Regions from separate parts of the Photorhabdus machadonis genome, predicted to be linked through region 2. Evidence: predicted binding sites of a transcription regulator. Region 2 holds the regulator's gene; each other region holds the start of a gene.
What was found. The regulator PurR, encoded in region 2, represses purine synthesis genes. The targets are predictions, from matches to a motif close to CANGCAAACGTTTGCNTG.
Positions count from the first base shown of each region.

Region 1: carA (glutamine-hydrolyzing carbamoyl-phosphate synthase small subunit) is a predicted target of PurR. The motif match lies at 743-760, and genes of this name have one in related genera.
Region 3: purH (bifunctional phosphoribosylaminoimidazolecarboxamide formyltransferase/IMP cyclohydrolase) is a predicted target of PurR. The motif match lies at 1,307-1,324, and genes of this name have one in related genera.
Region 4: purM (phosphoribosylformylglycinamidine cyclo-ligase) is a predicted target of PurR. The motif match lies at 859-876, and genes of this name have one in related genera.

Region 1 is NZ_CP199761.1:4,780,094-4,782,303, reverse strand. It holds gene dapB (4-hydroxy-tetrahydrodipicolinate reductase) at 1-550, shown strand, start outside; gene carA (glutamine-hydrolyzing carbamoyl-phosphate synthase small subunit) at 984-2,147, shown strand; gene carB (carbamoyl-phosphate synthase large subunit) at 2,163-2,210, shown strand, end outside.
Region 2 is NZ_CP199761.1:2,568,804-2,571,013, reverse strand. It holds partial or broken gene ACUN2T_RS12230 (superoxide dismutase [Fe]) at 61-168, shown strand; gene purR (HTH-type transcriptional repressor PurR) at 663-1,688, shown strand; gene punR (DNA-binding transcriptional activator PunR) at 1,695-2,210, opposite strand, start outside.
Region 3 is NZ_CP199761.1:514,628-516,837, forward strand. It holds gene purH (bifunctional phosphoribosylaminoimidazolecarboxamide formyltransferase/IMP cyclohydrolase) at 1-1,164, opposite strand, end outside; rRNA gene ACUN2T_RS02530 (16S ribosomal RNA) at 1,749-2,210, shown strand, end outside.
Region 4 is NZ_CP199761.1:2,355,815-2,358,024, reverse strand. It holds gene uraA (uracil permease) at 1-19, opposite strand, end outside; gene upp (uracil phosphoribosyltransferase) at 87-713, opposite strand; gene purM (phosphoribosylformylglycinamidine cyclo-ligase) at 941-1,981, shown strand; gene purN (phosphoribosylglycinamide formyltransferase) at 1,978-2,210, shown strand, end outside.

The sequences.
Region 1 (2,210 bases), 2.2 Mb from region 2:
CTGCCGTCAGAGCGGTAAAGCGATGGTTATCGGTACCACAGGCTTTGATGATGAAGGTAAGCAGGCGATTAAAGAGGCTTCTGTGGATATCCCGATAGTATTTGCTGCAAATTTCAGTGTTGGTGTGAACCTGGTGCTTAAATTACTGGAAAAAGCGGCGAAAGTGATGGGTGAATATACTGATATCGAGATTATCGAAGCACATCACCGTCATAAAGTGGATGCTCCGTCAGGAACGGCGTTAGCGATGGGAGAATCAATTGCCCATGCCTTAGGGCGGGATCTTAAAGAGTGTGCTGTCTATGCCCGTGAAGGTTATACCGGTGAACGTGATCCGAAAAGCATTGGTTTTGCGACTATCCGTGCCGGAGATATTGTAGGTGAACATACCGCTATGTTTGCAGATATTGGCGAGAGAGTTGAGATAACTCATAAGGCTTCCAGCCGGATGACATTTGCAAATGGGGCGGTGAAGGCAGCATTATGGTTAAGTGGTAAAAATAGTGGTCTTTTTGATATGAAAGATGTATTGGAGCTCGATTTTCTTTAAAAAGGAATTTTTGTAACTTATTGATATCGCATAATTAATTTACATATTGTGCGATTTTTGGTTGTTTTTTTGGTTTTTATTGAATTATCGTTGATTTTTACTATTTTTGTCTTATTTTTTACCTTTATTGCCTTATTTTTTCTCCTTTTTATGATTCTTTTCAGTTTTTGCCTGAAAATTAAATCTTCTATGCTGGCAACCGTTTTCTAAGTTAACTTTATTTCTGTTTTTGGCCTTCTTTTGTTGGTTTTTTCGGTGAAGTGTGCAAAAAAATAATAAAAGTAACATTTTTTGTAGACAACTATCCCTCTCATCATTAGAATGCGCGCAATTTGCCAAAATTTTGCCTAAAAAGCAGCTTTGGCATTGATTTTGACAGACAAATCTGAATTAATATGCACTAATTGTGATTTATTATTCTCTGGAGGGTGTTTTGATTAAGTCAGCTATATTGGTTCTGGAAGACGGAACCCAATTCCACGGTCGCGCCATAGGTGCTGAAGGGGCGGCAGTTGGGGAAGTGGTTTTCAATACCTCAATGACCGGATATCAAGAAATTCTTACAGACCCTTCCTATTCCCGCCAAATTGTCACTCTTACTTATCCCCATATTGGTAATGTCGGTGTTAACTCAGCCGATAAAGAATCACTAAGAGTACAGGCCCAGGGGCTGGTAATTCGTGATCTGCCGCTATTGACCAGTAACTTCCGCAGTGAAGAAACGCTTTCTGATTACCTTAAACGCCATAATATTGTTGCGATAGCGGATATCGATACCCGTAAACTGACGCGTTTGTTAAGGGAAAAAGGTTCACTGAATGGTTGTATTATAGCAGGTCAGCAGATTAACGCTCAGGTTGCACTGGAAAAAGCACAATCGTTCCCAGGGCTGGAAGGGATGGATTTAGCAAAAGAGGTGACAACGCAGCAGGTTTATCCGTGGTTACAGGGGAGCTGGACTCTGGCAGATGGATTACCGGAAGAGAAGCAAGAACAGGCGCTGCCTTATCATGTCGTTGCTTATGACTTTGGTGCAAAACGTAATATTTTGCGGATGCTGGTAGATCGTGGCTGTCGCCTGACAGTGGTTCCTGCTCAGACACCCGCTGAGGATGTATTGAAGCTGAATCCAGATGGTATTTTCTTGTCCAATGGCCCGGGCGACCCAGCACCTTGTGGCTATGCGATTGAAACAATTAAAACTTTCCTTGAGGCAAGTATTCCAATCTTTGGTATTTGCCTTGGGCACCAATTGCTGGCATTGGCGAGTGGTGCCGAAACAATGAAAATGAAATTCGGCCATCACGGTGGTAACCATCCGGTAAAAGATCTTGATCATAATATTGTGATGATTACTGCACAGAACCACGGTTTTGCTGTGGATGAAAAGTCATTGCCGGCAAATGTGCGAGTGACCCACAAATCCCTGTTTGATGGTACGTTGCAAGGAATTCACCGTACAGATAAACCGGCATTCAGCTTCCAGGGGCACCCGGAAGCCAGCCCAGGCCCGCATGAAACTGCGTCATTGTTCGATCACTTTATCGAGCTGATTAAACAGTACTGTCAGCAAAATAATCGTCATAACACTAAGTAATCAGGAGAAAATAAAATGGCAAAACGTACTGATATTAAAAGTATCCTGATCTTGGGTGCTGGC
Region 2 (2,210 bases):
GATTTACAGGGCACTAAAACCCGAAAAGAAAAGGCGTAATCAATGTCTTTTGAATGACCCATTCTGCCTTATGCTAAAGATGCATTAGAACCACATATCTCCACCGAAACACTGGAATACCACTGTGGCAAACACCATAACATTTATGTTGTAAACCTGAATAACCTGGGTTAATCACCATCAGTTTGCCTGATGACCATCCGTACTAACATTCAAAGGGCAGATAAGCCATTGAAGCTGTCTGCCCTTTTTCCTTGCAATATAAAAACCCAATTTTTACATCACCTAATCAACTCAAAACATCAGGCAAAGGTCAAGCAAACAGCGGCAAAAATGGCAATCATCACCAACGTGCTCACCGCAGTAAATAAGCCAAGTTTCAAATCAGTATTCATCGATCCTCCTCTGAATAGAAGTCTATAACCACAAATACCATTCAATTAACATGGTTAATTATCCTTACATTAAGGAAAAAACATAAGATAGCGATCACCTTGTATTTTATAACATTGATTTTTGCTTTCACTTTTGAGCCAGATCAGACAAAATTCAGGATTTATCGCTAACGTATTGCCAGCAGACACCCTAATGTATAAAGATACTGGCAAACGATTAACAAAGAGTTTTAAATTTAGACCAAAAGGTCAGGAGTCTTTCATCTCATGGCAACGATCAAAGATGTGGCTAAACACGCTGGTGTTTCAACCACTACTGTATCCCATGTTATTAATAAAACCCGTTTCGTCGCCGAAGATACCAAGGCTGCCGTTTGGGCTGCTATCAAAGAACTGAATTATTCACCCAGTGCCGTTGCCCGCAGTCTGAAAGTTAACCATACAAAATCGATCGGATTACTGGCAACGTCCAGCGAAGCCCCCTATTTCGCTGAAGTTATTGAATCTGTTGAAAACAGTTGTTATAGCAAGGGCTATACGCTGATTTTGTGTAACTCACACAATAACATTGATAAACAGAAAGCCTATCTGGCCATGCTGGCACAAAAACGGGTGGATGGATTACTGGTGATGTGTTCAGAATACCCGGAACAGTTATTAGGAATGTTGGAAGATTATCGCAATATTCCCATGGTCGTCATGGATTGGGGACAAGCCAGAGGTGATTTCATTGATACTATTATTGATAACGCATTCCACGGCGGTTATCTGGCTGGTCGCTATCTTATTGAGCGTGGTCATCGTGATATTGGTGCAATCCCGGGTCCCTTGGCACGAAACACCGGTGGGGGCCGTCATCAGGGGTTCTTGAAAGCATTAAAAGAAGCCAGCATTCCAATCAGAGAAGAATGGATTGTTCAGGGGGATTTTGAGCCAGAATCGGGCTACAAAGCCATGCATCAAATTCTGAATCAAAAACAGCGCCCGACAGCAGTTTTCTGTGGTGGCGATGTTATGGCAATGGGGGCTATTTGTGCTACTGATGAATTAGGATTACGTGTCCCACAGGATATTTCTGTGATCGGTTACGACAATATACGCAACGCCCGCTATTTCTCTCCGGCATTGACAACTATCCATCAGCCAAAAGAACGTCTGGGACAAATGGCATTTTCCATGTTACTGGACAGAATCGTCAGTAAACGTGAAGATGCACAAACTATTGAAGTACATCCACGTTTGGTTGAGCGGCGTTCTGTCACCGATGGCCCATTTATCGACTATCGCCGTTAATCCTCCCTATACATCCTGAAGCCATTCAGCATTAAGAGTTTCACTATCGCCGAGATAGCCAAGAAGCCAACTTAATGCCGGAGAATGGCTATTTTGCACCCATGTCAAACAACATGGGCTATCTGGCAAAGGCTGCTCTAATGCCAATGCTTCCAATTTCTTCTGCCGGATCAGTGGCATTGCCCTATGCTTAGGCACCATTCCCACACATAACCCCTCATTCAGACAAGCCAGACCAGACTCCCAATCAGGGACCACCAGCCTGCGCTGATTATCGAGAGTCCAGGTGTCACGCTTCGGTAAATTGCGGGATGTATCCTCAAGACACAAGCTAGGATAAGGCCGCATTTGATCATCAGACAGTAGACCGGTCAGCTGAGTCAAAGCATGGCCCGTACTGACGACACACAGCCAAGGCATAAATCCCATATCCCGGAAACTGTACCTTTCCCCTACCGGCGCTACCCGGGTGGCACCGATTGCAACATCAACCCGGCTATCCACCAGCGCGTCCCATACACC
Region 3 (2,210 bases), 2.1 Mb from region 2:
TACTAGCAGGCCGCCATTAACACGTTTGAAATCAAGACCAGCAACGCGGGTTTCCCATTTGCCACTGACCAGAACACGGACATTTTGCTTGGTAGCCAAAATGGGTAATGCATCTTCATTTATTGAAGGGGCGATAATTACCTCAACGAATTGGCGATCGATAATGGCTTGTGCAGTTTTAGTATCAAGTTCGCGGTTGAACGCGATAATACCGCCGAAAGCTGAGGTAGGGTCTGTTTTGAATGCACGATCATAGGCTTCGTGAATATCTTTACCTACTGCTACGCCGCATGGATTAGCGTGCTTAACGATAACACATGCAGGCTCTGAGAATTCCTTAACACATTCCAAAGCTGCATCTGTATCTGCAATATTATTATAGGAAAGCGCCTTACCTTGTAATTGAGTTGCCGTTGCGATAGACGCTTCAGAGATATTCTCTTCTATATAGAAAGCGGCGTCCTGATGGCTGTTCTCGCCGTAACGCATATCTTGCTTTTTAGTGAAATTCAGATTCAGGGTACGAGGGAAACGTCCTGATGGTTGAGTGGTGTCACCGTAATAAGGCGGAACCCGTTTGCCAAAATAGTTAGCGATCATGCTGTCATAAGCAGCGGTGTGTTCAAATGCCTTAATTGCTAAATCGAAACGGGTCGATTGTGTCAGTGAACCTTGATTGTTACCCATCTCTTCAATGATTTTTTCATAATCATTACTATTAACTACGATCGCAACATCTTTATGGTTCTTAGCCGCAGAGCGAACCATTGTTGGTCCGCCGATATCAATGTTTTCAACAGCATCTTCCAAAGTGCAATCTGGTTTAGCAACAGTTTGTGCGAATGGATATAGATTCACAACTACCATATCAATTGGTGAGATTTGGTATTGCTCCATGATCTCATCATCTTGCTCGCGGCGACCAAGGATTCCGCCATGTACTTTAGGATGCAGGGTCTTAACGCGTCCATCCATCATTTCAGGAAAGCCGGTGTAATCTGAAACTTCAGTAACCTTCAGACCAGAGTCAGCCAGTAAACGGGCTGTGCCGCCAGTAGAAAGTAATTCAACACCGCGTTGAGATAAGGCTTTTGCAAATTCAACAATCCCTGATTTATCGGAAACACTAAGCAGGGCACGACGGATTGGACGAAGCTGTTGCATTGGTTTGATCCCTTGGATTTTATAAGGCAATAACATGTTATTGGGAAGAACCTACTATTATCAGGACATGAAAAATGGGCACTGCAATAACATTTCAGAACAGTCAGCTAAAATCACGTAATGATTTTAGCCACCGAATTGTAACGAAAACGTTTGCGTGATGCTCGATAAATTTTAACCCAACTAACCATTTGTGGATAAGTCTGTTGGTAAATGAGTATAAAGTGGGATTTTGCTGTGGAATTAATCAAACGATCAATTTTCTTTAAAATAATTATTGCCAGCGCCGAAGAACTCCCTATAATGCGCCACCACTGACCGACACAACGCTGACAAAACGTGTGAGGCCAGGCAGAGTAAAGTGAATAAGCGCTTGACTCTGCGGGCGAAAAGCGTAATATACGCAGCCCGGCTGAACGAGAATATCAATTTTTATTTCAGCCTGCTCTTTAACAATTAATCAGACAATCTGTGTGGGCACTCACAAGACCGTATCACAAAAAAATACGTTTTAAAGTCTTGAAGAGTGAACAACAGTGAATTCATTACGAATGAACAGTCAGTTTCTTTGAGCATCAAGCTTTTAATAGAAGAGTTTGATCATGGCTCAGATTGAACGCTGGCGGCAGGCCTAACACATGCAAGTCGAGCGGTAACAGGAAAGTGCGTGCACTTTCGCTGACGAGCGGCGGACGGGTGAGTAATGTCTGGGGATCTGCCCGAGGGCGGGGGATAACCACTGGAAACGGTGGCTAATACCGCATAATGTCGCGAGACCAAAGTGGGGGACCTGAAAAGGCCTCACGCCCACGGATGAACCCAGATGGGATTAGCTAGTCGGTAGGGTAATGGCCTACCGAGGCGACGATCCCTAGCTGGTCTGAGAGGATGACCAGCCACACTGGGACTGAGACACGGCCCAGACTCCTACGGGAGGCAGCAGTGGGGAATATTGCACAATGGGCGCAAGCCTGATGCAGCCATGCCGCGTGTATGAAGAAGGCCTTCGGGTTGTAAAGTACTTTCAGCGGGGAGGAAGGGTATAA
Region 4 (2,210 bases), 210 kb from region 2:
CAATAGTGCGACGGGTCATTTATTTATCCTCTTCATCTTATCGCATCACGCACCAAAAAAAGCCGACTTAAAAGTCGGCTAACTTATTATTTTGTACCAAATATTTTATCGCCTGCATCCCCCAGGCCAGGCACAATGTATCCCTGCTCATTGAGTCTCTCATCAATAGAAGCGGTATACAGTTCTACATTAGGATGGGCTTTTTCCAGCGCAGCAATACCTTCAGGTGCAGCAACCAAAACCAGAACTTTAATCGACTGGCAACCTGCTTTTTTCAGTAAATCAATAGTTGCAATCATAGAACCGCCGGTCGCCAGCATGGGATCAACCACCAACGCCATACGTTCACCAATATTGGAAGCAAGTTTCTGGAAATAAGGGACCGGTTCTAACGTTTCTTCATCACGATACACACCTACGACACTGATCCGGGCACTTGGTACGTTCTCCAATACGCCATCCATCATACCCAATCCCGCACGCAGAATAGGCACAACGGTTATTTTCTTACCTTTAATCTGCTCAACAGCTACCGGGCCACACCAGCCATCAATAGTCACCTTTTCAGTTTCTAAATCAGCGGTTGCTTCATAAGTCAAAAGGCTTCCGACTTCTGCGGCCAGTTCACGAAAGCGTTTGGTGCTGATATCATTCGCTCGCATCAGGCCGAGTTTATGTTTAACAAGTGGGTGGTTCACCTCAACGATCTTCATGGACTTCTCCTACTGTATGTCAAGTCGCCGGCAGACAAAAAAATCGCCAGATTATACCGCCTTTTAACCATAACACCACTACCAATCTGTTGATTTTAATCAAACGCACGCCTTCTCTCTGATAACTGAGATCCTGAACAAGAGTCTCGCAAACGTTTGCTTAGGCTGCTAGAATTGTCAGCATTCTATCTTAATTTATTAAATGCAACCGCCTTGAGGGCTTCTCAGTGACCAATAAAACCTCTCTCAGCTATAAAGATGCCGGTGTAGATATCGATGCGGGTAATGCCTTGGTAGACCGTATCAAAGGTGTGGTAAAACAGACTCGTCGTCCAGAAGTCATGGGCGGTTTAGGTGGATTTGGCGCTTTATGTGCATTACCGCAAAAATACCGCGAACCTATTCTGGTTTCCGGTACCGACGGTGTTGGTACCAAATTACGTCTGGCGATGGATCTCAAACGCCATGATACTATCGGCATTGATTTAGTTGCCATGTGCGTCAACGACCTGGTTGTCCAGGGTGCAGAACCCCTATTCTTCCTTGATTATTATGCCACCGGAAAACTGGATGTTGATACCGCCGCCAGCGTTATCACCGGTATCGCGGAAGGTTGTAAATTATCCGGCTGTGCTCTGGTTGGTGGTGAAACCGCAGAAATGCCAGGGATGTATCACGGTGAAGATTATGATGTTGCCGGTTTCTGTGTTGGTGTCGTTGAGAAATCAGCAATCATTGATGGCAGTAAAGTTCAGGCGGGTGATGCCCTGATTGCTCTCGCCGCCAGTGGCCCTCATTCAAACGGCTATTCTCTGATACGCAAAATTCTGGCCGTCAGCAACACAGATCCAGAAACAACCAATCTGGAAGGCAAATCACTGGCAGATCACCTGCTCGCCCCAACAAAAATTTATGTAAAATCCCTTTTATCCCTGATTGAACACCTTGATGTTCACGCGATTGCTCATCTGACCGGCGGCGGCTTCTGGGAAAATATTCCACGTGTCCTGCCTGAAAATACCCAAGCGCAAATTAATGAATCCAGTTGGCAATGGCCGGCAATATTTAACTGGCTACAACAAACCGGTAATGTCAGCCGTCATGAAATGTACCGTACATTCAACTGTGGTGTCGGGATGGTCATTGCATTACCACAAACAGCCGTTGAACAAGCACTTGAATTACTCAACGCCGCCGGTGAAAAAGCCTGGCAAATCGGTACCATCACCACACAGAAAGAGAACGAACAACAGGTTGTTATTCAATGAAAAACATCGTTGTATTGATCTCCGGCAACGGCAGCAATCTCCAGGCGGTGATTGACGCCTGCCAGCAGAACAAAATCAGTGGGCACGTTTGTGCGGTATTCAGTAATACCGCCGATGCTTACGGTCTGCTACGGGCTAAACAGGCGGAAATTCCTGCCCATGTCATCAGCCCGAAAAACTATGCGGATCGCCAGACTTACGATCAAGCACTGAAATACGCCATCGATCA